One region of the Salimicrobium salexigens genome, then DNA from elsewhere that is predicted to be linked to it. Evidence: predicted binding sites of a transcription regulator. Region 1 holds the regulator's gene; each other region holds the start of a gene.
What was found. The regulator LexA, encoded in region 1, represses DNA repair genes until DNA is damaged. The targets are predictions, from matches to a motif close to CGAACATATGTTCG.
Positions count from the first base shown of each region.

Region 2: the regulator LexA is predicted to act here: its motif matches at 3,243-3,256, upstream of BW931_RS00570 (YhjD family protein).
Region 3: the regulator LexA is predicted to act here: its motif matches at 2,016-2,029, upstream of uvrB (excinuclease ABC subunit UvrB).

Region 1 covers NZ_FTOK01000003.1:182,968-193,822, reverse strand. Annotated here, with positions in the region: gene tkt (transketolase) at 1-1,555, opposite strand, end outside; gene BW931_RS05115 (DUF896 domain-containing protein) at 1,666-1,899, opposite strand; gene BW931_RS05110 (YneB family resolvase-like protein) at 1,948-2,616, opposite strand; gene lexA (transcriptional repressor LexA) at 2,917-3,540, shown strand; gene glnA (type I glutamate--ammonia ligase) at 3,675-5,006, opposite strand; gene BW931_RS05095 (MerR family transcriptional regulator) at 5,025-5,429, opposite strand; gene BW931_RS05090 (methionine gamma-lyase family protein) at 5,551-6,771, opposite strand; gene hflX (GTPase HflX) at 6,764-8,014, opposite strand; gene hfq (RNA chaperone Hfq) at 8,206-8,430, opposite strand; gene miaA (tRNA (adenosine(37)-N6)-dimethylallyltransferase MiaA) at 8,471-9,409, opposite strand; gene BW931_RS05070 (helix-turn-helix domain-containing protein) at 9,633-9,989, shown strand; gene mutL (DNA mismatch repair endonuclease MutL) at 10,075-10,855, opposite strand, start outside.
Region 2 covers NZ_FTOK01000001.1:95,566-106,420, forward strand. Annotated here, with positions in the region: gene BW931_RS00550 (fatty acid--CoA ligase family protein) at 1-1,451, shown strand, start outside; gene BW931_RS00560 (DUF3939 domain-containing protein) at 1,762-2,211, opposite strand; gene BW931_RS00565 (competence protein ComK) at 2,378-2,896, shown strand; gene BW931_RS00570 (YhjD family protein) at 2,841-3,218, opposite strand; gene BW931_RS00575 (TVP38/TMEM64 family protein) at 3,385-4,011, shown strand; gene lepB (signal peptidase I) at 4,065-4,604, shown strand; gene addB (helicase-exonuclease AddAB subunit AddB) at 4,668-8,168, shown strand; gene addA (helicase-exonuclease AddAB subunit AddA) at 8,161-10,855, shown strand, end outside.
Region 3 covers NZ_FTOK01000004.1:107,289-118,143, reverse strand. Annotated here, with positions in the region: gene uvrB (excinuclease ABC subunit UvrB) at 1-1,946, opposite strand, end outside; gene BW931_RS06170 (peptide chain release factor 3) at 2,181-3,764, opposite strand; gene BW931_RS06165 (DEAD/DEAH box helicase) at 4,035-7,190, shown strand; gene BW931_RS06160 (COX15/CtaA family protein) at 7,251-8,138, opposite strand; gene BW931_RS06155 (ABC transporter ATP-binding protein) at 8,322-9,167, opposite strand; gene BW931_RS06150 (S41 family peptidase) at 9,367-10,855, opposite strand, start outside.

The sequences.
Region 1 (10,855 bases):
CTGTCGGGTTGGACGTGGATTCCAGTGCCAGTCTCCACGCCGCACTGGATTCGTTCCCGTCTGCCGGACGAATGACCGAGAGGTTCGGAATAGCCCGAAGTGCAGCCAGATGTTCTACAGGTTCGTGAGTCGGGCCGTCTTCCCCTACAGCAATAGAGTCATGCGTGAACACATAATTCACCGGAAGATTCTGAATAGCTGACAAACGGAGAGACGGGCGCAGGTAGTCACTGAAAACGAAGAATGTGCCTCCGTATACTTTAAGGCCTCCGTGTAAAGCCATTCCGTTCAGAGCCGCTGCCATAGCGTGTTCACGGACACCGAACCAGATGTTTCTTCCTGCATAGTTATTTTTTGAAAAGTCTTCCTGCGCCTTGACCGTCGTCTTGTTGGAACCTGCAAGGTCGGCACTTCCGCCGAAGAAGTAAGGGATTTTATCGGAAAGAGCGTTGATCGCTTCCCCGGACGTTGCACGGGTGGCCGCTTTGTCACTGGACGTGTCGTAAGCAGGGAGAACCTGCTCCCAATCTTCCGGAAGTTCACCTTTGATGGCTTTTTCAAGTTCTTCGGCCAGCTCAGGGTTAGCTTTTCTGTATTCTTCGAACTGCTTATTCCATTCTTCCTCTTTCTTCTCCCCGCGTTTTTGGATCTTTTCCTGGAAGTCTTCATAAACTTCATCAGGCACATAGAACGTTTCTTCATATTCCCAGCCATAGTAGTCTTTCGTCTGCTGCACTTCGTCTTCCCCAAGAGGTGCTCCGTGCGCATCCGCTTTACCCGATTTGTTCGGTGCACCGTAGCCGATGACGGTTTTCACTTCGATCATCGTCGGCTGTTCGGTATTTTTCTTCGCTTTATCGAGTGCATCGGTGATAGCTTTCGTATCATTTCCGTCTTCTACACGCAGAACCTGCCAGCCATAGGCTTCGTATCTCTTCTCTACGCTTTCACTGAACGCACGGTTCAGCTCCCCGTCAAGAGAGATGTCATTGGAATCATATAGTACTATGAGTTTTCCGAGACCGAGGTGACCCGCAAGAGACGCGGATTCCTGAGATACACCTTCCATAAGGTCTCCATCACTGCAGATGACATACGTATTATGATCAATGATTGAATGTTTATCTGTATTGTAGTTGGCCGAAAGATGGGCTTCCGCCATCGCGAACCCGGTAGCCATGGCAATACCCTGGCCGAGCGGTCCGGTCGTCGCTTCCACGCCATGCGTATGCCCCACTTCCGGATGTCCGGGCGTTTTGGAGTCCCACTGGCGGAAATTTTTGATATCATCCATCGTTACGTCATATCCGGAAAGATGAAGCAGACTGTACTGCAACATGGATCCGTGGCCTGCCGAGAGTACAAACCGATCACGGTTGAACCAGTCGGAGTTCTTCGGGTTGTGCTCCATATACTCCGTCCAGAGTTTGTAAGCCATAGGCGCCGTGCCCATCGGCATACCAGGATGCCCCGAACTCGCTTTTTCCACTGCGTCGATCGTCAGTGTACGAATAGTATTAATAGACTTCTGTTCAATATCTTTAGTCAATGCCATTCCCCTTTCTGATGCGGAATATGTAACAAGTATAATCCTATAATGAAATAGGTTTCGTAGCAAGTCAGTAAACCGCTTTCACACAAAAAACCTGCGATTCCCGCAGGTTTTTAATGTTTTTTCTCATTCTGCTGCATACGTTTCACTTTCTCCGGGGTAACGTCCTGTCCTTCCGGATCGATGACCGTCATGCCTTTTAAATGGTTCTTAAAAGATTTTCTCACGTTCTGTAAATATTCCTGACGCAATTCATGCTGTTCGTTCTGCTCTTCAGAAGAAAGGCCCTGCTCTTTTTTCTTATTAGCTAAAGCGTTTATACGATCAAGCTTGTGTTGTGCCAACATGTTTTGTCACCTCTTTACTTACCCTGTATATACTGAAGGGTATTATCTTTACTTATGATAACGCGACGTATTTTCATTTTCAAATGTTTGGCTTTCTTTATATCTGCGATGCACCGTCGCTTTGGAGACATCATACCCCATACCGCGGAGAGTAGCCGCAATTTCCTGAAACGTGAGCTTCTTTTCCCGGAGACGTGCCACTTCCGTCACAGGGAAATCAATACGTTCCCGCCCCCTGGCCTGGTCGATGTTCTTCAAATTTTTGGAAGGGTCATAACCATCTTCCACCGCTTTTTTCATCCCTCGTCGAATTTTCATGTTATGAAGATAACGCTGATACTCTTCCACCACTCCGACGATCTGCAGAACCATGGAATCAGACTCGGAAATCTCCATTTCCCCGCTCCCCGTCACCGTATAGATCGTCACATCGAGCTTTTCGAGCTGGTGTAAAAGGGCGATCTTCGTGTTCCCCCTGCCGAGTCTCGTCTCATCCTGAATCAGGAGTGCTTCCGCTTTTTTCGAGGAGAAAATATCAAGTGCACGAAGTATACCTTCCCTTTCGATGGAGTACCCGCTGGCTTTTTCTTCGATAACTTCCACAATATCCATACTATGGTTCTCCGCAAGTTTTTTAAGTTCTTCCTTCTGTCTCTGTATAGACGTAACCTGGGTTTCTTTTTCCGTACTTACTCTGCAATACAAGACCGCTTTCATCCTTACCACCTCTCCCACAGAGAAATGATACAGGATTTAAACACTGGAAACCATTGCAATGTATAGGAAAACCAGACTCAGAATGAACAGAACGATATGAGTAAGATCCTGCTTGGATAATTTATGAAACATGGAATACCTCCCGATAGAACTATTGTTCCTTAGAACTTATGTTCGTGTAAATATCATTATATACGAACTATTGTTCCTGTCAACACAAAAGTTCGAACGCCTGTTTGTATTCCGGCATCCTACGTGCTACAATATATGTAATAAATTTTCTATACAGGATGTGACATTATGACTAACCTATCCAAACGACAGCAGGAAATATTGAATTTCATAAAACAGGAAGTGATCGACAAAGGATATCCCCCGTCCGTCAGGGAAATCGGTAAGTACGTAGGTCTTGCTTCCAGTTCTACCGTACACGGCCACCTCGCGAGACTGGAAAAGAAAGGTTTCATTCGGAGAGACCCGACGAAACCGCGGGCGATCGAAGTGATAGACCTGGAGGAAGGTACTAAAATCCCTAAAGGGGAAGCGACGTTCGCTCCCGTGATCGGTAAAGTAACCGCCGGTGTTCCTATAACTGCAGTAGAGAACATCGAAGAATATCTTCCGGTGCCGGATACGATAAGCAGCACGGAGGAAGATACTTTCATACTCGTCATCCAGGGAGAAAGTATGATAGAAGCCGGCGTTCTTGACGGAGACAAGGTAATCGTCCGTAAGCAGAACACCGCTCAAAACGGAGATATCGTTGTCGGTATGACAGACGAGGGTGAAGCTACAGTGAAGCGATTCTTCAAAGAAGCGGATCACGTACGCCTTCAGCCGGAAAACTCCTCCATGGAGCCTATCCTTCTCGATGACGTCACCATTCTCGGAAAAGTGGTCGGCTTATTCAGGAACGTACACTGAACCGCTCCCCCTGTATACACTTAAAAATCCTCCATTACCGGCCGGTAATGGAGGATTTTTAATTTAGTTTTATGGTTTTATGGTCATGTAAATCTAAACGTTCTCAACGGAAATTCCCCTGAGAGAGGTTCCCATTAATACGTCTGCAGATACTGCTCCCTCTCCCAAGGGTGTACCTGGGTACGGAACATGTTCCACTCGATTTCTTTCGCTTCGATAAAGTGCTCATACAGGTGTTCGCCCAACGCCTTCACCATCACATCATTCTTCTTAAGTTCCTGAAGTGCATCATACAGTGTAGCCGGAAGATCGGTCACTCCCGCTTCTCTGCGCTCTTCCTCATCCATCACGTAAATGTTGCGATCCACCGGTTCAGGTACCTCCAGTTTGTTCTCGATACCGTCGAGACCCGCAGCAAGCAGAGCGGCCATCCCCATATACGGGTTGGCAGCCGGATCGACACTGCGTACTTCGATACGTGTACTCACTCCACGGGACGTCGGAACGCGGATGAGCGGACTTCTGTTCTGGGACGACCAGGCTACATAAGAAGGAGCTTCGTATCCCGGAACGAGACGCTTATAGGAATTCACTATCGGGTTGGTTATTGCCGTGAAAGCCATGGCATGCTTCAGAATACCGGCAGTAAACTGGTAAGCTACATCCGAGAGCTGTTCTTTGCCGTTCTCATCGAAGAAAGCATTTCCTTCTTCCGTGAACAGAGACATGTTTGCGTGCATACCGGAACCGTTCACTCCGAAGAGAGGTTTAGGCATAAACGTTGCATGCAGACCGTGTTTACGGGCGATGGTTTTAACAACGAGTTTAAACGTCTGGATATCGTCACAGTGCTTCACTGCTTCCGAATATTTGAAGTCGATTTCATGCTGCCCGGGAGCGACTTCGTGGTGGGAAGCTTCAATTTCGAAACCCATCTCCTCAAGCTCCAGTACGATATCCCGTCGACAGTTCTCCCCGAGGTCGGTCGGAGCAAGGTCGAAGTAGCCGCCTTTATCGTTCAGTTCAAGGGTAGGATTCATGTTTTCATCCATCTTGAACAGGAAAAATTCCGGTTCGGTACCAAGGTTAAAAGCGGAGAAACCGAGCTCTTCCATTCTTTTCAGGTTGCGCTTCAGGTTATAGCGGGGGCACCCTTCGAATGGAGTACCATCCGTGTTGTAAATGTCACAGATGAATCGTGCCACTTTCCCTTTCTCGGAAGTCCATGGAAGTACGAGAAAAGAATCGAAATCCGGTACCAGATACATATCGGACTCCTCGATTCGTACGAATCCTTCAATGGAAGAACCGTCGAACATCATCACTCCATCCAGAGCTTTGTCGAGCTGACTGAACGGGATCTCCACGTTTTTAATAATACCGAGCATATCCGTAAACTGCAGACGGATGAATTTGACGTTCTCTTCCTCGATCTTCTTGTAAATTTCTTCTCTTGTTAAGCCCATGCGTGTGCCTCCCATAATTTAGTGAAAGAATCTTGATAATTCTCCCTGTCTGAGTCCAAAATTTCCTTTTCCTGCATCATTCTCAATTTCCTTACGAAGCATTTTCCGTAACTCTTTTTCGCTGAGCTGATGGTAGACTTCCTGTACTTCCCCGGGTTTGTAATCAGGGCGGGGCGTTTCCTGTTTCAAATCGAACACCTGCCTGATACCCGCAAGATTGACCCCTTTTTCTACAAGTGATTTAATCTCAAGAAGCCGGTCTACATCATTAAACGAAAACAGTCGCTGATTCCCTTTGGAACGGGCCGGAGTCACCAGCCCATTCTGCTCGTAATAACGAATTTGCCTCGGAGTGAGGGCAGTAAGGGATTGGACGATTCCCATAGAAAACAGCGGCATGGAACGTCGTACTTCATCACTCACTTCTGCCACCCCCTCCAAGAATTCTTACTATTATTATAATTCAAAACAAACAATTGTCAAGCGATGTCAGGAAAGTTGACATGAAAAAAGCCGGAGTATTCCGGCTTCCTTTCGTAGTTCCCTATGACGTAACAGCATTTACGGCACGCCGCACTGCTATTTTCACGTGTTCCGCCGTTAGTCCTCCCTGGACAAAAGCCATGTAGGGAGGCCGGAGCGGGCCGTCTGCTGTCAGTTCAAGGCTCGCACCCTGAATAAACGTGCCGGCCGCCATAATGACGTCGGAATCATATCCCGGAAGCGGGCCCGGTTCCGGAAGGGCGAAGGCATTTACCGGTGAAGCTTTCTGGATCTCCCGGCAGAAATCGACCATCTGCTCCGCATTGTCGAAGTACACTGTCTGAATCAGGTCCGTACGGTATTCATCATAGGACGGTTTTGTCCGGAATCCGTAACTATCCAGATATTTCGCCGTGTAAACCGCTCCTTTCAGAGCTTCCCCGACTACGTGGGGGGCGATGAATATACCCTGGTACATCTCCTGCAGAACGGAAAGCGTGGCACCCATTTCCTTGCCGAGTCCTGGAGCCGTCAGCCGGTGTGCACAGGCAGTAATCAGTTCTTTCCGCCCGGCTATGTATCCGCCCGTACGTACAATACCGCCGCCGGGGTTCTTGATGAGGGAGCCTGCGATCAGATCGGCTCCCGCTTCCAGTGGTTCCGCTTTCTCTACAAATTCCCCGTAACAATTGTCCACAAAAACAATCGCATCAGGTTTCACTGTTTTTATTTCCTTTACCATTCCTTCAATATCCTCAATAGTAAAAGAAGGTCTGTCTGCATACCCCTTGGACCTCTGGATGGCTACCATTTTCGTTCGTGAAGTGATGACTTCCCGGAAACGCTCTGCATCCACCTCCCCTTCTTTTAAAGGTAAGGCACGATAACTGATGCCGAAGTCGTGCAGGGATCCGTGGTCTGCTCCTTCCCCGGCAGGTACAATTACTTCACGGAGAGTGTCATAGGGTTCGCCCGTCACATACAGAAGCTCATCCCCCGGACGGAGAACACCGAAAAAAGCGGTGGAAATCGCATGGGTACCCGAAACGAGCTGAGGTCTGACAAGCGCATCTTCAGCTCCGAATATTTCCGCATAAACTCCTTCGAGCGTATCTCTTCCTTCATCGTCATAGCCATAGCCTGTCTCCGAATGGAAATGACGATCCGCTACGTTCTGATTTTGAAAAGCATCCAGCACTTTTTCCTGATTATGCAGCACAACGTCCTCGATCTTTTCTTTGTAAGGACGGACTTCCTCTTCTATATTCACAATATCATTCATCTTTATGCTCCTTCGGTATTACTTTATCCCTCAAAGGGTGCAGAGGGTCAATATATCCGTGCACTACGTACTCCCCGCGCTCTTCAAGGAAGTCGCGTACGTAAACGAGCGTGTTAAGCTCCAGTGTTTTTAAGAATTTACCTTCTTCCGCTTTCACATACGTATGGTAGGGATCCCAGTTTTCCGATAGTACTTCTTCAATTGCCGATAATACGTCCCCGACTCCTCTGTCATCTTTAAAGGAAGTCTGGACCGACGGCTTTTCCATCGGTGTAAATGGTCCCTCCACCTTATCCTGCTTATTATAAACGGTAAGCCGTGGCAAATTCTCGGCTCCAAGTTCTTCAAGAAGAGAGAGGACCGTTTTTTCATGCTGGTCATGATCGGAGGCCGAGGCATCCACGATGTGCAGAATGAAGTCGGCTTCCGTCACTTCTTCGAGAGTGGAACGGAAGGCGGCAATCAATGTTGTAGGCAGGTGCTGTATGAAACCTACCGTATCGGACATGAGAACTTCGAGCCCCGATGGGAGCTGGGTCTGCCGCGTCAACGGATCGAGTGTAGCGAACAGCTTATCCTCCTGCAGAGAATCGGCGGAAGTTATTTTATTGAAAAAGGTCGTCTTTCCGGCGTTCGTATATCCGACGATCGCCACCTGAAACGCACTGTTCTCTTTCCTTCGTTCTCTGTATTGCTTCCTGTGCTCCACGACCTGATCGAGTCTCGTCCTTACATCACGGATCCTCCTTCTGATGTGGCGGCGGTCCGTTTCCAGCTTCGTTTCCCCAGGGCCTCGCGTACCTATTCCGCCTCCAAGTCTCGACAACTGAACGCCCTGACCCGACAGTCTCGGGAGGAGGTATTGTAACTGGGCAAGTTCCACCTGCAGTTTACCTTCTTTAGTTTTGGCCCTATATGCAAAAATGTCCAGAATCAGCTGGCTTCTGTCTATTACTCTGACTTCCAGTCGGTTCGTAATGTTTCGGAGCTGAGTCGGTGACAGTTCATCATTGATGATTACCAGTTCAATATCATCTTCCTCTATAACACCTCTCGCTTCTTCCAGCTTCCCGTCGCCAAGATAATGAGCTTTATGAGGTTTTTCCAGCTGCTGGACAAGTACACTCACAACTTCGCCCCCGGCAGTTTTTGTTAAATCTTTCAGTTCTTCCAGTGAATAATCGAATGTTTCTTTTTTTCTCGGGTCTTTTCTTGCTAAAATCAACGCCTTCTCTTTATCCAAAGATAAGCATCCCCCTTTAATAAAAGTCTTTATTACTGCAGTCTTCCCGCTGTGGACCGATTTCATCCCTCCGGGAACGGATTCTTTCTGCCTGATATCCTCTCATACTGTATCATCAGGGAAAAAGGAAGCAAATTAAGTTCGAAAGGCAGACTTTTTTCAATAATAAAACCGGGCCAAAAGCGCCCGGTTTACATGTCTTCTAATGTAACATTTTTATTCGGAGAAAAAGTGGAAATCGCATGTTTGAAGATCAACTGCTGCTTCCCTTCAGTTTCAACGAGCACTGTAAAGTTATCGAAAGCTTTAATAGTTCCCTTTAACTGGAAACCGTTCAGCAGGAACAGCGTCAATGGAATCTTATCCTTACGCAACTGATTCAAGTAATTATCCTGAATATTCACTGTCTGGCTCATAAAATGATCCTCCTCCATTCTATCTCTCTAGCTTAACAGTTTATTTCTCCGGCAACATCAAAAATCCTTCTAAATCTGACAAAATTAAAGAAACTTTTTCTGCAAAATTCTCCTCGGTCACTTCATACCAATCTACGGGAAGCTTATTTTTGAAATACGTATACTGTCGTTTGGCGTATCTCCTTGAGTTTCTCTGCAGAAGTGCTACCGCTTCCTCCAACTCCTCCCCCCCCTCCAGATAAGGGATCATTTCTTTGTAACCGATAGCTTTCATCGCCTGGGTCTCTTTCGGATATTTTTCCAGCAGATTGCTGACTTCTCCCGGAAGTCCGTCTTTGACCATGGAATTGACTCTTTGGTCAATTCTGTTATACAACATACTCCTTTCCATCTCGAGACCGATCATTCTGAAGTTGTAAAATGGAGGCTGTTGCAGTGACTCATGCTCGGATTTCGTCTTTCCGGTGACTTCATAAATTTCTAAAGCTCTAAGTACGCGTTTCGTATTATTGGGGTGAACTCTCCCCGCTTCATCCGGATCGATCAAGGTAAGCCGTTCATGCATCTTCTCTTTGCCTTCCTGTTCGAGTTCACATGCCAGCCTTCCGCTTTTCACAGGATCCCGCGGAGTGTCGGAAAAGGAATAATCATATAGGAGGCCCTGAATATACATACCTGTACCCCCTACTATCACCGGCACTTTCCCTCTCGAAAAAATGTCTTCGATCAGCTCTCTACCCCGGTCCTGAAACTCCGCAGCCGAAAACGTGTCATTGGGGTACTTGATATCGATCATGTGATGAGGCACGCCTCCCGCTTCCGAATGCGTGATTTTCGCCGTTCCTATATCCATTCCTTTATAAATCTGCATGGAATCCCCGCTGATCACCTCCCCGTCAAATGCTTTACAGACTTCTACTCCCAGTTTCGATTTCCCTACCGCAGTGGGTCCCACAATGGAGACAACTTTTCTATTCATTAAAAAAATCCCCGCTTTCTAATCTGTATTTTACACCATTCCCATCCCGAACTACAGAGGTAACTGAAAACGTTATGTGTTTGTATCTGAATCCGTTACTTAAAACTAACGTTTTCGGTTACACAAACTAAACTTTGGCGTTAGTTTTTTTAAAGATTTTCGTTAGTTCCTCTTTCCAAATCCGTTATACTGTAGTACTATAGCATTTAGGAGCGTGATATCGATGCTTAACGAGAGAATCAAAAAGTTAAGGAAAGAAAATCGTTATACACAGCAGGAACTGGCCGAAGAAATTGAAGTCACCTCCCAAGTAGTGTCCAACTGGGAGAGGGCCTACACCTTTCCTGATGTAAATGACGTCAGAAACTTAGCCAAAGCTTTACATACAACATCCGACTACCTGCTTGGTCTCTCCGATTATTCGGTGGATCAATATTCGAGAATACTTCGTCACCTGGAAGAAATAGACCTTTCCTGTCCACTGTTTCTCCAATATGACAAATTGACGGAGCTGGATGCACAAAATATCCATCAGCTGGAAAACTACTTTCAGTTTTTACTGCAGCAACAGCAGAACTGAAGCCCCTTTTCCGGCATATATTTTCACATAAGAAAAAGGATGACGTTAAGATTACTTTAACGTCATCCTTTTTACGTATCCGAAATTAATTCATGACTCTTTTAAACATTTTCTCAATATCATATTCGGAAAAGAAGACGATGATAGGACGGCCGTGAGGGCATGTAAAAGGATCTTCGGCAGCTGCAAGATCATCAAGTAACACTTCCATATCCCTCATCGTCAAGTGGTGGTTAGCCTTTATTGATCCTTTGCAGGACATGAGCGCCGCCGCATCATTCCGGAAGCTTTCAATGTTAATGTTGTTGGACTGTTCCAATTCCTCTACAATCTCTTCGATAATCTCCCCTTCATACCCTTTCGGAAACCATTCAGGATGAGAACGGACAATAAACGTATTCGTTCCGAACGATTCGAAGAATACACCGATGTTTTCGAGTATGTGACTGTTTTCTTCAATTTTCAAAGCGGTTTTGGCAGGAAATGTGAAGGTCAACGGGACAAGAAGTTCCTGCACTGTCTGATCCGGTTCCCCCAGCTTTTTTTTGAAACGTTCGTATTTGACCCTTTCCTGTGCAGCATGCTGATCTATCATGTACATGCCTCTTTCATTCTGTGCAATAATATAAGTTCCGTGGAGCTGACCGACCGGATACATATGAGGAACTCTTTGCGTGTTCTTCTCTTCTTCCTGCCGGATATCTCCGGAGTCTTTCACTGTTTCTTCTGCCGGCTCAGGTTCCAAAGGGAACGGATTTTCTTTCTCCGGCCCGGGAGTACTTTCATCTGTACGTTCTGTTTCGTAACTTTGATTGCTGTTGGCTGTAATCTCAGAAACCCGCGGTTTTTCAAAAACCATGGAGGTC
Region 2 (10,855 bases), on a different contig from region 1:
GAACTTTCGATGCTAAAGTAACTAAATTCGCAAGCGCTCTCGAAGATGCCGGTTTCGAGAAGGGGGATCACGTAGCTCTTATCAGTGGCAACAGTCCTGTGTTTATGATTGGCCTTTACGGCGCTCTTCGTGCAGGTCTCAGCGTCATTCCTATCAATCCTACGTACACTTCCAAAGAAATGAAGTATATTTTAAAAAATGGCGATGTCAAAGGGGTTATAACGCTTGATGTTCTTGTAAGTCAGCTGGATGTAGTGGATGATGAATTGGATGTCACCCATTATTTCGTTGCGGATACCGGGGCAGATATTGATTTGGAAGCTTTTACTATCTCCCCAAAAATGAAATCGTTTACAAAAACAGTAGAGCAAGGATCAGCTTCATTCACTCCTCCTTCGCTGGATGATGATGACCTGGCGGTTATTCTGTATACCTCCGGGACGACCGGGAAGCCGAAAGGAGCGATGCTTACCCACAAAAACATCTATTCGAACGCAAAAGATGTGGCCACCTATCTGGAAATAAGTGAAGAGGACCGTGTAATTGCAACGTTGCCTATGTTTCACGTGTTCTGCCTGACCGTGGCGTTGAACGCTCCGATTGTAAATGGAGGAACGATTATAGTCATCCCTCAGTTCTCACCGGGAGAAGTGTTCAAAGCTGCGAAAGAGTATGAAGCTACTGTGTTTGCCGGTGTACCTACGATGTACAATTACCTGCTGCAGACTGGAGATGGCCAGGAAAGCACATTTGAAAATATGCGTATCAGCGTTTCGGGAGGGTCTTCTCTGCCGGTTTCTCTCCTCGAAGCTTTCGAGAAAAAATTCAACGTACGGGTGTCGGAAGGGTACGGCTTATCGGAAGCTTCTCCCGTGACGGCTTTTAATCCTTTAGACAGGCCGCGGCGGGCCGGTTCTATAGGACAGAATATCACTAACGTTGAGAATAAAGTCGTTGATGAGCTAGGTCAGGAAGTACCTGCCGGAGAAACAGGCGAGCTCGTCGTCAAAGGGCCGAACGTGATGAAGGGTTATTATAAAATGCCGGAAGAAACAGCGGTAACGATTAAAGACGGCTGGCTGTTCACCGGAGATATGGCGCGTGAGGATGAGGAAGGGTATTTTTATATCGTGGACAGGAAAAAAGATCTGATTATCGTCGGCGGATATAACGTTTACCCGAGAGAAGTGGAGGAAGTCCTCTATCAGCATCCGGAAATTACGGAAGCAGCTGTAGTCGGAGAACCTCATCCGGAGATGGGGGAGGCAGTGATCGCTTTCGTCGTTTCAGATAATCCTTCTCTGAATGAAGAAGCTGTTATTGAATACTGTAAGCAGGAAATGGCGAAGTATAAACTGCCGAAGCGCATAGAGTTCATGGAGGAACTTCCTAAAAATACGACCGGTAAAATCTTAAGGAAGAACCTGCGTGATCATTTACAACAAAGCTAACAGATGTCTGTTGTCAGTTAATAGAAATATCGCAGACACATATGCGGTAGACCGCAAAAAGCTTTCGGTGAGATTTTTTAAAGGCTGTATTATAATGAAAATTGAGAAAGGCAGTTTAAATAACTGTCTGCATGAAAGAAAAGCCTTTGTACACTAAAGAGCCTTTTCATTCATGTAAACCCCTCACTCAAAAGTTAATCAGTCGTCTCTTTTGGCCAATGCTCTCCGTAGCATTGGCTCTTTTTTAGGTTGAACAGAGATAAGAATGCCGAGTGCGGGATAGCGTTGATCGAATACCTCTTCGGAGAAGTCACTTCCTCTCGTAATCCACCATGTATTCTTCTTTAGTAATATAAAATTCTCTGTCGGGGCGGTGGGTTATCAAACCGAGGCGCTCCAGTTTGTAGCAGTTAACCCGTCGATAAGGGTCATCTTCAATGACGGGCAGTTCTTTTTCCTGCTGAACGTAAGCATCCACTGCCCGCTGCATCATATCGATATCTTTTGCGAGCTGAAGGTTTTCCTCTTCAAATACTTCGTAAGTTTCCCGGGACATGTAGAAAGTCTTCCTCGGTTTTTTTTCGATGAAGTGAGCAAGAAGCTCATAGTCGATGGTGAGGTCTTCATTAATGATTACACTTAAAGGTACCCTGTCCGATTTTTTTTCGGCATAATCATTGATGGCTTTTCGTATATCATTCAGGGATAAGTCCATAGTTTCCAGTTCTCTGGGGGCAGATTTCTTTCTCCGAATCCACATAGCACTCTCCTCCGGTATTTTACTGTTATTATATCAAATACGGTGAAGATGTTGGAATTTTCGGAAGAAAATAACAGGAACGTAGACGGTTCGAAAATAATCTGCTATATTTAAAAAGCAATTACTGTACTCACAAGGAAGGGATATGATAACCGTGAAAGAAACGTTGAAAACTGAATATGAAGTAAACGAACGTACAGTTGCTCTCATCGCCATAGAGGAAGAGGGGAAAATCAGAACGAGGGTGATGGAAGTGGAAGATTCATTTATAGTGGACCTGCCCCCCACGAAAGTGATCGACAACTCCTGTAAGTATTTTGGAAGCAACCTCTCCGGTAGAATTTCCGGCACAAAAGCTATTACGAACTACACACACAAATCCCCCATCGTCATCTCCGGGATGCTGAAGCTCTATTACTTCCCGACCATGTCCCCTTCAAGACTTGAATGCTCCTGGATTTCCCACAGTTTTGTACGTGATTTCGCCCCCGGCCAGACCGATCCCAGAAAAACGAGAGTTCAATTTGTAAACAAATTATGTGAAGAATTACCTGTCTCCCCCGGCGTATTTTCGAACCAGCTGGAACGTACCGCCCAATTCAGGCTCATGTACGAAAAACGATTCACTTCTACTGTGAGACATTCTTTTGTTTCAGAGCCTTCTCCATCAGTTCCCATAAGATGAATTCCACTTTCCTGCGGATAGCCGGATTGAAATAGTTTCTCTTTTCCTCATAACCTGCAGCCATAAAGGAAAAAGTGGTAAAGGCTTCGTGCCTTGAGGTTTCAATAACGTAAACCTGATGTGTATCCATAAATGAACGAAGACGCTTTCTTTCTTCCCTGGCACACACTTCCATTTTACCGAGCAACTCGAGGTAAGGTTCTTTAATCTTGTGGGCGCCATTCGCTATATGCCGCCGGTCCTGTTTTATGACAGTGATCGCCATTGTCAGGAACAGGTAGCGGGAGGCTTTATCAAGTTGTTTTTCTTTCAGGTGAGCCATGCCACGACCTCCTCTCATTCATTGCGAACATGTGTTCTTATGTGGTAGTATATCATAGAACCCCTTCGCTTATGCAATCCAATTTTCGAAAGTGACACGGTAGGCAGAAAAGAAGAATTCCAGTAAAATAAAATTACTATAGATAAACAGAGTAGGATGAACCTTTATGCCAACGCTTGAGGAATTGAAATTGCTAGCTGAAAATGATCAATTGTTCGATTACGCTATACGGCAACTGGAGAGGCTGGAGCGCTTTGGTCCGCTTCCCGGTATAGTTCTGCCTCTTATCGAAGCTTTTCTCCCTGTTTTGCCGCTCATAGTATTTGTAGTTGCCAATGCCGTGGTATACGGTCTTATTAAAGGATTTCTCTACTCATGGATCGGAGCTGTGGCAGGAGCCGTACTTGTCTTTCTTGTAGTACGCGGTCTCGGACGTCGGCGTTTTTTTCGTTTTTTGAGAAAGAACCGTCAGGTAAAACGGGTGATGGTGTGGTTTGAAGAGCACGGATTCGGTCCGCTGTTTCTTCTCATGTGCTTTCCTTTTTCCCCTTCCGCCATCATTAATGTCGTTGCAGGATTGTCCGGAGTGAAGACCAGAGACTTTTTACTGGCTGCTGTACTCGGGAAATCCGTAATGATTTTTTCGATAACGTTCGTCGGTGACAGCATCACCTCTTTTACTTCGAACCCTGTCAAAACTATTGTTGTGCTTATCTGTATCAGTCTTTTCTGGCTCCTCGGTAAATATTTGGAGCAGCGGCTGGCGACACGTGCCAGAAGGAAGAAGGGTTGAACCGGACCTCTCCCGGGTAAATTACCAGTATTAAACCCTTTGGAGGAAACGGAATGAATAAACATAAATATCTGTTTCGTGCGGTCATTCTGGCAGCCCTTGTGGCGTTGGTTTTCCGCACTTTTATCTTCGCAAGTTACATTGTGGACGGGGAGTCGATGGAGCCTACGTTATATGATGGTAATCTTTTAATGGTGAATAAAGTCTCCTACGAATGGACGGAAATACATCGGCAGGACGTCATCGTTTTTCATTACAACGAAAAAGACGACTATGTGAAAAGAGTAATCGGTCTCCCGGGGGATGAGATAGCCGTGAAAGACGACGAATTATACGTTAACGATGAACGGTTGGAAGAAACGTATCTTGATAAGCTGCGTCCGGAAGACGGGGAAGTGTTCACCTCCAGTTTCACGCTCGAAGGAATAACAGGAATACCGACAGTCCCTCCGGGTAAACTCTTTGTTCTCGGGGATAATCGCCGGCACAGCCTGGACAGCCGCAGCTTCGGTTTTATCGATTCAGCTTCGGTGGTCGGAAAAGTGTCAATACGTTACTGGCCGATGTCACAGGTGGGTGTAACATTTCAATGAACTGCCGCTCGGGTGGTTCATTTTCTTATGGTATTGTAAAATAAGGAAAAAGGAGGAAGGCGGATGAGCATCAAGTTTATAACCGGACGTTCGGGAGCCGGAAAAAGCAACTACTTTCTGAGTGAAATCGAAGCGAAATTGCAGGAGGAGCCTGCAGGCCGCCCAATTGTATATCTTGTGCCGGACCAGATGACCTTCCAGCAGGAGTATGCGTTATTAAAACGGGGAAATATCGACGGGGCGACGAGGGCCCATGTGCTCAGTTTTTCCCGTCTCGCCTGGAAAGTGTTTCAGGAAACCGGAGGGGCGACGAGATCTTATATAAGCTCTACGGGAGTACAAATGCTGCTCAGAAAAATCGTAGAGGAGCGCACATCCGATTGGAATGTTTTCCAAAAGGCGATGGAGAAACAGGGGTTTATTCATCAGCTGGAAGAAATGATTACGGAATTCAAAAGATATCGCGTGACTCCTGACACACTTGAATCCCAAATGGAGGCCATGGAAGGGTATGTCCACCGGACCGCTGAAGAAAGGGCGCTGCAGGATAAACTGGAAGACCTTCATTATATCTACAGCCGTCTCACCCACTATATGGAAGGCGTCTACGTGGATGGGGAAGACCAGTTGAAGCTGCTCGGAGAGAAAATACTCCACTCTTCATTTCTTCAGGATGCAGAAGTATACATAGACGGTTTTCACAGCTTCACTCCCCAGGAGTATGAGGTTCTGCGCGAACTCTTCCAGCATGCGGAACGGGTACAGGTCACACTGACACTCGACGAAGAAGACGGAGATCCTGAGGATATCGATCTTTTTGCGGAAACGAAAGAAACCTGTGCCATTCTCAGAGAGCTGGCTGAAGAAGGGGGTGTGGAAGTGGAGGAGACGCTCACCCTTTCGAATGAACAGGGCCGTTTTCTTGATCGTAAAGCATTTCAGCACCTGGAGAATAACTTTGAAGAACGTCCTGCCCCTTCTTTCGAAGGAGACGTACCGATCGGTATTTATGAAGCTGTCCATCCCAGGGCGGAAGTGGAAGGAGCTGCCCAGGAAATCCTCCGGCTCGTCCGGGAAGACGGGTACAGGTACCGCGATATAGCAATTCTCATGCGTGATGCCGGTATGTATCACAGTTTAATCGAAACGATTTTCACCGATTATGGTATACCGGTCTTTCTTGATGAAAAGCGGACGATGCTGAACCACCCGCTCCTGGAACTGATACGTTCCGCACTTGATGTCGTAGAGGGGGGCTGGCGCTATGATGCGGTATTCCGGCTGTTGAAAACCGGTTTTATCCCTTCCGGCGATAAGAAACATCCTCTTAACGAAGAAGCCATTGATGAGTTGGAAAATTATGTTCTCGAATATGGCATCCGTTCGAGGGAGCAATGGAGATCGGCGGAGCCATGGAAATATCAGCGATTTCGGGGTTTTGAACAGGCGGCACAGACGGATGAAGAGAAACAGAAGCAGGATCGCATTAACGCATACCGTCATCAGGTGACAGAAGCCCTCGGGAATCTGGATGACGACCTCCGGGGCAGGAAATCCAATGAAAAGAGGGCGACCGCTCTTTTTGAATGGCTGGACAGAATGGACGTTCCGGGCACGCTTGAAATATGGAGAAGTTTCTATGATGAAAACGGAGAAGTGGAGAAAGGAAGGGAGCAGGAACAGGTATGGGACAGTCTGCTTCAACTTCTCGACGAAATGGTGGAGATGATAGGGGAAGAAACTATGTCCCTTCAGGTATTCCGCCAGGCATTCGAAAGTGGTCTCGATGCCCTTACTTTCGCTCACGTACCTCCAAGTATGGATCATATCATTGTCGGAAGCGTGGACCGTTCCAGATTAAACGGCATCAAAGCCGGATTTCTTCTCGGAGTCAACGAAGGAACGTGGCCAATGAAACCTGCCGGAGACGGAATGATTTCTGAGGAAGACCGGGAACTTCTGTCCCGGCATGGAGTGGAATTAGCGGCCGGAAGTCGCGAAAGACTGCTTTACGACCGTTTCTACATGTACCTTGCAGCAACCATGCCGAGCGGGAAATTGTGGGTAAGTTATCCGCTGAGTGACGAAGAAGGTAAAGCGAAAGCGGCTTCTCCCCTGATCACCCGCATTGAAGAGCTGTTTCCGGCCTGCAGGGAACATGTGCTTCTTCAGGATCCGGACGATCTGGAAGAAGCCGAACGTTTTATCACGACGCCGGTCAAGACGCGATCGGCTCTCACTGCCCAGCTGGCCCGTTATATTAAAGGATACCGGATCCAGGATGCCTGGTGGGGCGTGTTGAACTGGTATATTCAGGCGGAAACGAAAGAGAGCACGACGCGAAGAGTGCTTCACAGCCTGTTTTATAAAAATGAACCCGTTCAACTCCAGCAGGAAACAGCCCGCCGCATGCATAAGAAACAGGTGAAAACGAGTGTTTCCGCCCTGGAATCTTACTACAGCTGCGGATTTCAGCACTTTGCCGGTAAAGGGCTGAATCTGGAAGAACGACGGACGTATAAATTGGACGCCCCTGATATAGGTCAGTTGTTCCACGAGGCTCTTCGGCAGATAACCGACTGGATCGGAAAGGAAGGGAAGCGGTTTTCGGAGCTGGATCGTTCCTCTGCCGAACAGTATGCGCGCCGTGCCACACAGGAACTTGCACCGGTTCTGCAGCATCAGGTGCTCAGGAGTTCGAATCGATACAGGTATATTCAGGAGAAGTTAAGTAAAGTGATTGCCCAGGCAACATATATCCTCGGAGAGCAGGCGAGACGGACGAATTTTGCTCCTGTCGGTCTTGAACTCGGTTTCGGGGAAGTGAAAGATGCAGCCCTTCCGGCTATGAGTCTGGATCTTCCGAACGGCTTCGAACTCATGCTCAGGGGAAGGATTGACCGGGTGGATCAGGCTGTGAATAATGAAGAGATGTTCCTGAGGATCATTGACTACAAGTCAAGTGCAAGAGGTCTGAATCTTTCCGATGTATATTACGGTTTATCGCTGCAGATGCTTATTTATCTCGAAGTTATATTACAGAATGCGAAAGAGTGGCTCGGGATGGAGGCGACTCCTGCAGGTGTACTGTATTTCCATGTCCATAACCCGATGATTACGGGAAAGAAAGTGCTGAATGATGAAGAACTGGAACGAGAAATAGTGAAAAGTTTTAAAATGCAGGGGCTGCTTCTGGAAGATGAAGCCGCTGTCCGTATGATGGATACAGAAACGGATAAAGGTTACAGCCCGGTGGTTCCGGCAGGATTGAAGGAAAAAGGCGGTTTTTATTCCAATTCCAAAGTGGCGGACAGGGGAAGGTTCGAAGCGCTGGACGGTTACGTTCGTAAACTGATGACGCAGGCGGGGATGGATATTACGGAAGGCAATATTCCGCTTAATCCATATCAGAAGAAACAGGAAACGGCATGCCAGTTCTGTTCCTTCCGTTCCGTCTGTCAGTTCGACCCGACTCTTGCAGAGAACCAGTACCGGAAGCTGGCCGACATGAAAGACAGCAAAGTCTGGGAGAAATTGAAAGAAAAGGGGGAAGTCGATGGTTAGCTGGACAAAAGAACAGGAAGAGGCGATTTATAATTCCGGCCATGATATTCTCGTCTCGGCAGCGGCAGGGTCGGGGAAAACAGCGGTTCTTGTAGAAAGAATCATTCAAAAGGTGATTGGCAGGCAGAACCCGGTGGATATCCACTCCCTTCTCGTAGTAACCTTCACGAACGCAGCGGCTCAGGAAATGAGGAACAGGGTGACGGAGGCGCTCGACAAAGCTCTTGAACAGTCGCCGGATTCTATCCACCTGAAAAAACAGCTGTCCCTTGTGCAGAGTGCGTCCATTTCGACACTCCATTCATTCTGTATGGAAGTGATAAGGAAACATGCATATCTCCTGGATATCGATCCTGCCTTCAGAATTGCGGATTCCGTAGAAGCGGATTTAATGAAGCAGGAAGTGCTGGAAGATCTTCTGGAAGACTGGTATGGACGGGAAGGCGAGGAGCGAACCCGTTTTTTTGACCTGGTGGACCGGTTCTCCGGGGACCGTCACGACCTGGATGTAGAGTCGCTTATCCTTCAGATGTACACGTTCTCGGAACAGCATCCGTGGCCGGAAGATTGGCTGGACCAGGTGGCAGAAATGTATAACGTTTCCGTGAATGAAGAGGTGGAAGATCTGCCCTGGTTTGTGCTGCTGAAAAGAGAAGTTCATCATCAGCTTGAAGCTATGGAAAAAGAAGCAGAAGAATTTCTTGAACTTACCCGCAAGCCGGACGGCCCTTATACATACGGGGAAACGGCAGACAAAGATCTCGCTCTTGTACGCGAAGCGAAAGCCAGCCTCGCTACATCCTGGCAGTCGCTTGAGAACTACGTGAAAGAAGCTAAGTTCCCGTCGCTTTCGAGAAAAAAATCAGACGTGACAGAGGATAAGAAAAATGAAGCGAAAGAAATACGGGAAAGATATAAGAAAAGATTCAAACAGATTCAGGAAGAATGGTTTGCACGCCCCCTTGTGAGATATCTTGAAGAAATGGGAGAGTTGTATCCGGTCATCGTTCAGCTGGGAGTTGTAGTGAAAGATTTTAAACAGCGCTACCAGGAAGCGAAGAAAGAGAAAGGGGTAGTCGATTTCTCCGACCTGGAGCATTATGCACTGGATATTTTACGGGATGAAAGTTCACAGCCGGAGCACCTCGTACCTTCGCAGGTGGCGAAAAATTATCAGCGCCAGTTTGCGGAAGTACTCGTAGATGAGTACCAGGACACGAATCTGGTACAGGAGACGCTCCTTAAACTATTGACTGCCGACGACGAGGCAGGAGATTTGTTTATGGTGGGGGATGTGAAACAAAGTATATACCGTTTCCGGCACGCGGAACCTTCCCTGTTTCTCCAGAAGTACAGCCGTTTTCAGGAGAAAGAAGAAGACGGAGAGAGAATAGATCTGGCTAAAAACTTCCGCAGCCGGACCCAGGTGCTCGATGCAACGAACTACCTTTTTCGCCAAATTCTCGACGAAGAGGTCGGGGAGATGGAGTATGAGAAAGAAGCCGAACTGATTTACGGGAACACCTCCTACGACGAATGGTTCAAAGAAGACACGAGTACGGAACTTCTGTTAATTGACCGGGAAGAAGCAGAAGAAGAGCAAGAGGACATGGAAGAAGATTACCGTGATCTGGAAAAGGCGCAGCTTGAAGCCCGGGCTTACGCAGGGAAAATCAGAGAGTGGCTCGGGTACGATGGCAACGAGCCGATGCAGGTAATGGATAAAGAAACAGGTATGCCGAGACCTCTTAAATTCAGAGACATAGTATTTCTCCAACGTTCTATGACGTGGGCACCGGTTATAATGGATGAACTCAAACAGCAGGGGATACCGGTCTACGCAGAGCTTTCCACCGGGTATTTCGAAGCGATTGAAATCCGGGTAATGATCAGCCTGCTGAAGATTATTGATAATCCGAAACAGGATATCCCGCTGGCTTCGGTCCTCAGGTCTCCGATTGTCGGACTGGACGAGGACGAGCTTGCACGCATCCGTCTGGAAGACAAGCGGACAAATTATTATGAAGCTGTTAAATTGTATACTGCTAAAGAAACGGATTCGTTAAGCGGAAAACTGGACCGGTTTCTGGTTATGCTCCATGACTTCCGGGAGCGGGCAAGACAGGAAGCCCTGTCGGAACTGATCTGGTACATTTACCGTGAGACCGGATATTACGATTTCACAGGTGGTATGCCCGGCGGACGGCAGCGTCAGGCGAATCTGCGGGCACTTTATGACCGTGCCCGATCCTATGAGACTACATCTTTCCGCGGGCTGTTCCGTTTCCTGCGTTTCATTGAAAGAATGGAAGAAAGGGGAGACGATCTTGGAGCGGCCCGGGCTCTTGGAGAGCAGGAAGATGTCGTGCGGATTATGACGATCCACAAAAGTAAGGGGCTGGAGTTTCCGGTGGTCATTCTCGGAGGTATTGATAAGCAGTTCAATATGAAAGATCTTAATTCCCGGTATTTACTCCACAAAGATCTCGGTTTCGGGTCGAAATACATCGACCCCGAAAAAAGGCTCACTTACCCGACGATCGCTTATCACGCTTTGCGCGAAAAGAAAAAAAGAGAGATGCTCGCCGAGGAAATGAGAGTGCTCTACGTGGCTCTTACGCGGGCCAAGGAAAAACTGGTGCTTGTCGGAAATGTGGCTTCTTTTCAGGCAAAACAGGAGGAATGGA
Region 3 (10,855 bases), on a different contig from region 1:
AGCTCGGCGGCCCGTTCGAAATCGAGGTCCCTTGCTGCCTGCTTCATTTCTGTTTCCATATTATCGATGAATTCCTGACGCTCCTGCTTCGTCATTTCAGACGGTTTCTTATCGAACAGAGGGCTCTCTTCTTCTTCCTCTGCTTCGCTCGTAGCCTGAATGACATCACGGATCGCTTTGTTGATTGTCGTCGGCGTGATGCCGTGTTCTTCGTTGTAAGCGATCTGTCTTTCACGTCGCCGCTCTGTTTCATCCATGGCAATCTGCATGGAATCGGTGATTTTGTCGGCATACATAATAACGGTACCGTCGTCGTTCCTTGCAGCACGCCCTATCGTCTGGATAAGTGAGCGCTGGGAACGGAGGAACCCTTCCTTATCGGCATCAAGGATAGTTACAAGTGAAACTTCAGGTATATCGATCCCTTCCCGCAGCAGGTTGATACCTACGAGAACGTCGTATTTCCCGAGCCGCAGATCACGGATGATTTCGATACGCTCAAGCGTCTTGATCTCCGAGTGCAGATAAGCCACTTTAATGCCGAGTTCTTTAAGATAGGCAGTCAGATCCTCTGACATTTTCTTCGTAAGCGTCGTGACGAGCACCCGCTCGTTTTTATCCTGCCGTTTGTATACTTCTCCGATCAGGTCGTCAATTTGTCCGTGAATCGGCCGCACTTCGATTTTCGGATCGAGCAGACCGGTAGGACGGATAATCTGTTCAGTTACTTTATCCGTATGTTCCAGTTCATAAGGCCCCGGCGTAGCCGAAAGATAAGTGATTTCGTTCACGTGTTTTTCGAACTCCTCGAACATGAGCGGACGGTTATCAAGCGCAGACGGCAGACGGAACCCGTGATCGACGAGTACCTGCTTTCTCGCTTTATCTCCGTTGAACATGCCGCGGATCTGCGGGATAGTCACGTGGGACTCATCCACCATAATGAGGGAATCCTCCGGAAAATAGTCGAGCAGTGTATAAGGAGTAGCCCCTTTTTCCCGGAACGTCAGGTGTCTCGAGTAGTTCTCGATACCCGAACAGAAACCCATCTCCCGCATCATCTCCAGGTCATAATTCGTCCGCTGCTCCAGGCGCTGGGCCTCGAGAAGCTTATCTTCTTCCCGGAAAATCTTCAGCTGCTCTTCCAGCTCTTTTTCTATATTTTCAATAGCTTTCTTCATCTTCTCTTCTCTCGTTACGAAGTGGGATGCCGGGAAAATAGCGACGTGTTCCCGGTCACCGATTACGTCACCGGTGAGTACGTCAACCTCCCGGATACGGTCGATTTCGTCTCCGAAAAACTCTACCCGGATCGCGTGTTCCTCTCTTGAGGCCGGAATGATTTCGACAGAATCCCCGCGCACACGAAAAGTACCGCGCTGAAAATCTATATCATTGCGGGCATACTGGATGTCGACGAGATTCCGCAGCAGCTCGTCCCGGTCTTTTTCCATCCCCATACGCAGGGAGAGTACCATGCTTTTGTACTCTTCCGGAGAACCGAGACCATAGATACAGGAGACACTGGATACGATGATGACATCGTCCCGTTCGAATAGGGCAGATGTCGCCGAGTGCCTCAGTTTATCTATTTCATCATTGATGTTCGCGTCTTTTTCGATAAAGGTGTCGGTCTGGGGGACGTAAGCTTCCGGCTGGTAATAGTCGTAGTAACTGACGAAGTACTCGACAGCATTGTTCGGAAAAAATTCCTTGAACTCACTGTAGAGCTGCCCGGCCAACGTCTTGTTGTGGGCGATGATGAGAGTCGGTTTCTTCACTTCCTGAATGACGTTTGACATAGTGAACGTCTTCCCGGTACCCGTGGCACCGAGGAGCGTGTGGTGTTTTTTATTACTGTTGATTCTTTCCACCAGTTCCTGGATCGCCTTTGGCTGATCACCTTCCGGGGAAAAATCCGAATGCAGTTCAAATGTATGTTCCACGAAGAAAAACCTCCGTTCTTATCTTTTCCTCTATAGTTTACCACAATAGTTTATCATTCTAACCTCCTGCGAACAAACATTCGTTACCGGAGGGCGGGAAGAAGAAGATGCGCCCTGTTTATGAAGGGATTTACGCCGAATCGTTACCTTCGGAAGCGGAAATCCCCTCCCATCGTAAGGAAAACCCGCCTGCCGTATTCCCGGCACAAAAAAACAGACGACCCTTAGGGCCGTCTATTCGTTCGTCTGCGTATACTGATTGACTTCAAACAGGTCGATAAGATCCATGTCCGGGTGCTTATCTACGAACCAGCGCAGCGAGAAGTCGTTTTTGAACAGGGCGACTTTGTTGCCTTCCCGGTCCTCGACGAGCATATTCCTGTCGTCGAAGAGAGAAGTGTCCACCTGGTCTTCCTTCAGCCAGCGCGGTATCCGCTCCCCGTAAGGAGTGAGTTCAATATCGACGTTGTACTCATGCTTCATCCGGTATTCAAAAACTTCAAACTGAAGTTCCCCGACCGCTCCAATGATATAGTCTTCGAAGTACGGACGTTTGAATAGCTGAATGGCACCTTCCTGTACGAGCTGCTCGATTCCTTTGTAGAACTGTTTCGACTTCATGACGTTTTTGGCCGTTACTTTTTTGAACTGCTCCGGCGGGAACTGAGGAAGTTCGTCGTATTCGAACGTCTCTTTCCCGGTAAGCAGTGTATCCCCGATCCGGTATACGTTCGGGTCGTAGATGCCGATGATGTCCCCGGCGTATCCTTCTTCCACCGTATTACTGGAGGAAGCGACGAACTGCTGGGACTGGGCCAGTTTGAATGCTTTCCCGGTCCGCCCGAGAGTGACGCTCATGCCCCGCTCGAACTTGCCGGAACAGACCCGGACGAAAGCGACGCGGTCGCGGTGTTTCGGGTTCATATTGGCCTGGATTTTGAAAATGAATCCGGAGAATTCTTCATTCTCAGGAGAAACCAGCCCCTTCGTCGACTTCCGCGGCGTCGGAGCCGGTGCCATATCGATGAAAGTGTCGAAGAAGGTTTCCACGCCGAACGGTGCAAGAGCGCTCCCGAAGAATACGGGGGTCTGTTCTCCTCTCAGAACTTTCTCGATTTCAAACGTATCCCCTGCTTCATCAACGAGAGACAGCTCATCTTCCGCTTCCTTATACGTCGGATTTTCCGTAAGTTCCGGGTGCTGATCGAGCTCGCTGTACGGGATGTACTCTTCCCGCTCGTCTCCCGAAAAGCGGACGAACTGCTCGTTGTGACGGTCGAACACCCCTTCGAATCTCTTACCCATCCCGACGGGCCACGTCATCGGATAAGTTTCGATTTCCAGTTCCGTCTCGATTTCCTCCAGAAGGTCGAACGGCTCCCGTCCTTCGCGATCCAGTTTGTTCATGAATGTAAAAATCGGAATACCTCTCATCCGGCATACTTTGAACAGCTTCAGCGTCTGAGCTTCGATTCCCTTCGTCGCATCGATGATCATAACGACAGCGTCCACCGCCGTCAGCGTCCGGTAGGTGTCTTCACTGAAATCTTCGTGGCCGGGAGTGTCGAGAATGTTTACCTGGTAACCCCGGTACGGGAAATTCATGACACTCGAGGTCACGGAGATTCCACGCTGTTTCTCTATTTCCATCCAGTCGGATGTCGCAAATTTTCCTGATTTCTTCCCTTTTACAGTACCTGCGGAACGGATCATGTTTCCGAACAGCAGCATTTTCTCGGTCATCGTCGTCTTTCCGGCGTCCGGGTGCGATATTATCGCAAACGTCCGCCGCTTTCCGACCTCTTCCTGTATTGACATTTCTAATTCCTCCACTCTGATCATTCCCTCAACAAAAAGTAGCACACAACCGCTTCAAAATCAATCCGTGCAGCCGGCTCCGGCGCTTCCTGTCTCATTCTCCATCGTTCATTTCTTTAAAGTATAGCACAACAAAAAACGAAAATAATTGTTATAATAGGAAAAGTGGATAAAACCGCCCCGGGTTTTTCGGAGGCGGAGATCATCAGGACCATGCTTAAATACACGCGATACATGAATGAAAATATTGAAACAGTTAGGATGCCGGCAATGCAAGCTACTTTACTACAACCGAACAAAATTAAACAGCTCACCGGAGAAGCGTTTTTTGAACGCGGGAAAACGTACTTCGAACGTGGAAAAGTATATGGACTTTCCTACAATGAAGCCATCCAGTCGTGGCGGGCGGTAGTAACGGGCACGGACGATTACGAGGTGCGGGTCTTCTTTTATGATGAGGACGATTTCGACAGCACCTGTGAATGCAAAGCTTACGAAACGTACTTTACTTGTAAGCATATAGCGGCCGTACTTCTGGCTATTCGGGAAGAGATGATGCAGAAGCTCTCACCTGCGCTCGCCCGGGATACCTCGTCCCCGAAACCCGTTTCCTATTCGGGACCGCTGACCGAAGTTTTCCGCCGGGAGACCGTTCTTCCGGAAGAAAAGACGACGCTCATGTTCCACTACTATCTCCACGTGTCCAGCCGGGCTCTGTCCCTGGAACTGAAGATGGGGGAGTATCAGCCCTACGTCATGAAAGATATAAGAAACTGCGTCACCCACGTTACGGAAGAGAAGGAACTGCCCGTAACGAAGAAATTCACGTACAACCCGGCTGTTCATCAGCTCTTTGCAACCGATGCGGCCATTCTCGACCTTCTTTCCGTCATAATAGGAGAAGAACGGTTTTTCGATCAGTTTTCTCTTCCCCGGGAAAAGAGGTATTTACCCATACCTCCCGCTCATGCCCACCGGCTTCTTGAATTGCTGGCGGAGTCACATACGAAGATAGTGGAACAGAAGGCGGGTCCCGGTCCTCTTCAATACAGGGAGCTACCGGAACTGTCCTTCCACGTAAACCGGAGGCAGGAAGATTTCGTTCTGTCGTTCCGGGAACTGGAGAACTACCGGCACCTGTCCGATTACCGGCTGATGTATGAAGGACATACGATTTATGCCCTTACGAAAGAGCAGCACGACGTAATCCGCAAATGGAAAGAGGCCATCCCTTTCTCTGCCTCCAGGCCCCAGGTGATTCCGGCGGAAGATATGGAGGGCATCGTTTCCCACGTACTGCCGGTACTCGAGGAAGCCGGGGACGTGCACTACAGCGAAACGGCGAAACAGTCGATCATCAAAAAAGATGTAAGAAGCATCGTATCCATCGATCAGCGCGACTGGCTGCTTACCATCGACGTCGAGTTTCTTTACGGCGATCACGGTATCGACCCTTTCCGTCCCTCTTCCGACCATCAGGCGATCGTAAAAAGGGATTTTCAGAAAGAAGACGAAATCATGCAGCTTATCGAGCAGGCGGACTTCAAGTTTGACGGTTCTTTCGTCTATATCGACGACGAAGAAAAAATCGATACTTTCTTAAGGGAGACTCTCCCCCGTCTTCAGGAACAGGCCGAAGTGTACTTATCGTCACGGCTGAAACATCTGCTGCAGTCGGCTCCTGTGCTGAAACCGACGATCGATATAAACGAATCGACGGACTGGCTCGATATCTCTTTTGCAATCGACGGGATCGATGACGAAGATATTACGAACGTCATGCAGGCGGCTATGGAAAAACAGAAGTATTTCCGGCTGAAAGACGGCACTCTTCTCTCCCTGCAGAACGAGTCGTTCGACCGGTTCCGGGAATTCGCCGACGAACTCGACGTCCATTCTCTCGACGGTTCGACGATCTCCGTCTCGCAGATGCGAAGCATGCAGGTGGATGAGGTGCTGGAACTGAGCGAGGAGGAGCGGCAAAAGAGATTCCAGACGCTCATCACTCACCTGAGGAATCCCGAAACGAGCCGTCACCCGCTCCCTTCCGGCCTTGATGCGGAACTGCGTCCTTACCAGATCACCGGCTTCCGCTGGATGAAGACGCTCGCCGATTATTCTCTCGGGGGAATACTGGCGGATGATATGGGGCTTGGTAAAACGATTCAGACGATCACTTTCCTTCTGTCGGAACTCGAAGATAAAGGGAACGTGGGACGATCACTCATCGTCGCCCCCGCTTCACTCGTCTTCAACTGGAAGAAGGAAATCGAAACGTTCGCGCCCGGCCTGAAAGCCGAAGTCATTTCCGGCTCCCGGGAGGAAAGGGAACAGATACGGGAGGAGTCGGAGGCGGATATTTGGGTCACTTCCTACCCGCTGCTCCGCCGTGACGCGGAGGCGTACGAAACGGACCAGTTCCATGCTTTCATTCTGGATGAGGCCCAGGCCATCAAAAATGAAGCGACGAAGGTATCAAAAGCGACGAGGCTGATCCATGCGAAGCACCGTTTTGCTTTGAGCGGTACGCCGATCGAGAACGCTCTGACCGAACTCTGGGCGATTTTCCAGACGCTGATGCCCGGCTTCTACAAAAATAAAAAAGAGTTTCTCAACCTGCCGCACAGTCAGATTTCCCGGATGACCCGGCCATTCATCCTTCGTCGTATGAAAACGGAAGTGCTCGATGACCTCCCGGATAAAATGGAATCGGTCCAGTATTCCGAACTGACGAGAAACCAGAAAGAAGTGTATCTGGCCTATCTCGAAAGAATCCAGAAAGACGTGAAAGACACGATTCAGAACAAAGGACTGCAGAAAGGGAAGATCGAAATACTGGCAGGACTGACGAGACTGCGCCAGATCTGCTGCCACCCTGCTCTGTTTCTCGAAAACTACGAAGGCACTTCCGGCAAACTCGATCAGCTGAAAGAACTGCTGGACGAACTGAAACAGAACAATCACCGGGTGCTGCTGTTTTCCCAGTTCTCGAGTATGCTTTCATTGCTGTACGATGAACTCACCTCTCTCGGCTACAACTGCTTTTATCTGGACGGGAGCACGAAATCGGATAAACGTATGGAATATGTGGAACGATTCAATGGAGGAGAAAATGACATTTTCCTCATTTCCCTGAAAGCGGGCGGTACCGGTTTGAACCTTACAGGGGCCGATACGGTCATCCTGTACGACCTGTGGTGGAATCCGGCAGTGGAAGAACAGGCAGCCGGACGTGCCCACCGTATCGGACAGAAGAAAAGTGTACAGGTGATCCGCATGATCTCCGAAGGCACGATTGAAGAAAGAATTTATCAGCTGCAGCAGAAAAAGCGTGATCTCGTTGACCAGATCATCCAGCCCGGAGAATCCATGCTTCAGAGCTTAAGCGAAGAAGATATCCGGGAACTGTTCCAGCTGAAGACGTAAACCATTGAACATAAAAACAGCGGCCCGCCTTTTGAAAGGCGAAGCCGCTGTTTTTATCTGTCAGGCGCGCATTGTCCGCTGGTGAAGCTTGAACCAGTATCCTCCCAGTATGGCGCCGCCCACCATCATCGTAAGCGTCGAGAGGATCATATGTATCGAAGAAGCCAGAATGACGTTTCCGGTAACGACGATCACGAGCCCTACCGCTCCGTTCAATAAAATGGTGAGGAAATAAAGCCACGACAGAAATACGTGATATCTGAATTTGGAAGCATAAAAGATGAACCATATCGCACTTACAAGAATGACGACGGTGGCTACCCAGTGAATCGAAAACAGGGCGTCCGCCAGCGTCTCGGACCGGATCAGATATTCTTCCGCTCCGATATCCATCATGACGTTGCTTGCCCGGCTGTGTTTAAAGAAAGCCCCGAATATCACCTGGGCCACGTAAAAAAGGAATCCGAGCAGGAAAGCGCGGTAGCTCATCTTCACGGTACCGGCGTGTTTCTTATCAAGCGATACCTTCTTCTCATGCAGACTGTAACTTAACAGTACGTTGTTCAAAAGGAGCAGCTGACTGAAAGTGACATCGAGAGTCGTGAAGCCCGGCGGTGTACCGAGGAGTACGTTGAATCCACCGATGAGCGACTGGATGATGAGAAGCAGCAGACTCAATACTGCAAACGCGAGCACTGCTCTATTTTTCCTGAAAAAGTATATAGCACCTGCCGCGTTAATAAGCGTGACGACGGTCAGGAGCGGTATGAACAGGCGGTGGGAATATTCCACCAGTATGTGAAAATCTGTCAGGTCAGGGATCACTTTTCCATTACAAAAAGGCCACGACGTACCGCAGGCATCGCCTGAATCCGTCGCCACAACCAGATTGCCGAGTATAAGGGAAAGGAACGTTACTCCCACTGTAAATATAGAAAATTTCTTCATCGGTATCCTTCCTTATCTTTAACACTTTCCATAAGCATCCATCTTCATCTTACCACGAAACTGCACACTTAGAAATCTGCCTTTCCACTTAAATTATGAACTTTTATTGAAAAGGTGTACAACGGGGATATATTTTCTCCTGAGGATGCGCATAAAAAAACCCTCCCGTCCAGGAGGGTTCGATTACGTAACGGAATATATGTGCTGTTTCTGTTTCGCTTCTTCCTGCGCCTGTTTGATGAGACAGCGCCCTTTCCCGTGCGGGATGCACATCGGCGTACCGAACAAAGGATCCTCTCTCACATCACACATCATATCGAACACGTTATGCATCATTTCACAGGAAACCACTTCTTCAGGTCTTCCCTGTGTATAGACGGTCTGGTCGCGGACCGCTACGATATGGTCGGCATAACGGCAGGCGAGGTTGATGTCGTGAAGCACCATTACGATCGTTCTGCCATGATCTTTATTCAGATCGAACAGAAGATCGAGCACTTCAATCTGATGGGTCATGTCGAGATACGTCGTCGGCTCATCCAGGAGAAGAGTCTCGGTGTCCTGGGCGAGCGTCATCGCAATCCAGGCACGCTGACGCTGACCGCCGGAAAGGGAGTCGACCGTTCTTTCTTTCAGTTCGACGAGATTGGTATCGACAAGGGCCTTCTCCACCGCCTGTTCATCATCGTTCGACCAGCGTTTCGTGAAAGACTGGTAAGGGTGACGACCCTGTTTGACCAGCTGGTAGACGGTAAGACCTTCCGGAGTGGACGGACTTTGCGGAAGGATGGCCATCTTTTTGGCTACCTCTTTCGTTTTCATCTGGGAAATATCCTTCTGATCGAGTACCACCTGGCCGTCTTTCGGTTTAAGAAGGCGGGCAAGGGAACGTAGAAGCGTAGACTTCCCGCACCCGTTACTTCCGATCAGGACGGTTATTTCACCTTTCGGGATTTCTATATCGAGTGAGTCGATGATGATCGAGTCTCCGTATCCTAATGTGAGTTTGTTCGTTTGTAGTGTATCCATAGGATCTCTCCCTTTATACTCTGTAGGGTTATCGTTTCCAAAGTTATACGACGGGACAAAAATAGTTTCTGTATAAGATTTTACGTGGCAGGTTGTGGATTGTCAATGAATATGAGAATCGTTTTCATTCACCACGTGCGTATTCTCTCTGTAAAAAGACCCGCAGCCGCCCGGGCTGCAGGTCTTATGACTTCCGGTCTCAGGCATCCCGGAAAAGGACGTCGAGCGCTTTCTGCATCTGTCTGTCATTCTCTTCTTTCTGCACTTCTTCGACGACCTGTTTCTCAAGCTCACCGCCCGTCTTTTCATTGACGGCCCCTGTGGCTTCCAGATCATGGTCCTGCTGGAACGCTTTTACGGCAGCTTCCGTACCTTCTCCGTAAGAACCGTCCGTTTCCGTCTTACCGTATCCGAGACCCTTCAGCATCTGCTGAATGTTTTTCACCTTGTCGCCGGAAGACGACGTATCGAGCGTCTTTTCGGCCGTTACGGGATGGGTGTAGAAAAATGCCGGCTGCTTCACTTTTTTCGTAGGCGTCACACCTTCTTCATGGATCCAGTTGCCATCCGGAGTGAGCCATTTAAACATCGTCAGTTTCAACGTACTGCCATCCCCCATCGGCACGGCCTGCTGCACTGTACCTTTACCGAAACTCGTAGTACCGACCACCGGGTGATCGCCGATCTCTTTCATCGCAGCGGCGAGGATTTCGGAGGCGGAGGCACTTCCTTCATCAATCAGCACGGAAATCGGATACTCTTTTCCGGAACTGCGTTCGGAATAGTATTTCGAATTCTCTCCGTCCCTGCTTTCGATCTGAACGATCGGCTTGTCGTCCGGAACGAGCTGCTTCAGCACGTCCTGAACGTCTGTGAATAGTCCGCCGGGATTCCCCCGTACGTCAATGACCAGCCCTTCGATTCCTTCTTCTTCAAGGTCGGTCAAATGTTTCTTGAACTCTTTCGACGTCTCTTCGGAGAAAGACGTTATTTCAAGGACGCCGACTTTCTTTCCGTCTACCTCTTTCGTGTCCTTGTACACGGATTCTTTCGGAATATCATCACGGGTGATCGTTATTTCAATCGGCTCCGGCGCTCCCGGGCGATCGACGGTGAGCGTGACTTCCGTACCTTTCTCCCCGCGTATTTTATTGACCGCCTCCTGAAGATCGAGACCCTTCGTCGAATCCCCGTCTATTTTCAGAACCTGGTCATTCGGCTTCAGCCCCGCTTCCTCGGCGGGAGATCCTTTGATAGGTGCAACGATGGTCACTTTATCGTCCACCATACTCACTTCAGCCCCTATCCCCTGAAATGAGGACTCGATGGACTGGTTGAATTGCTCCATCGTCTCCTGATCCATGTACGTACTGTAGGGATCATCCAGTTTATTGATCATACCTTCTATGGCACCTTCGACGAGTGTACTCTTATCCACATCTTCCACGTAACGTTCGTTAATGAGAGTGTAAGCCTTTTCCACCTTTTTTAAATTCGAGGACCCCTGGGCATTCTCTATAAAAGCTTTCTGCTCCTCCTGCGTCATGTCCCCGAAGCTTTTTCCGGATGAAGAGTCCTCTGTGGACGTCGCTGTCTCTTCCGGAGCGAACCACTGCATACCGATATACGTTCCGGCAGCCCCGACGAGCAGCGCGACAACGGCCAGTATAATTATGTGACGATTTTTC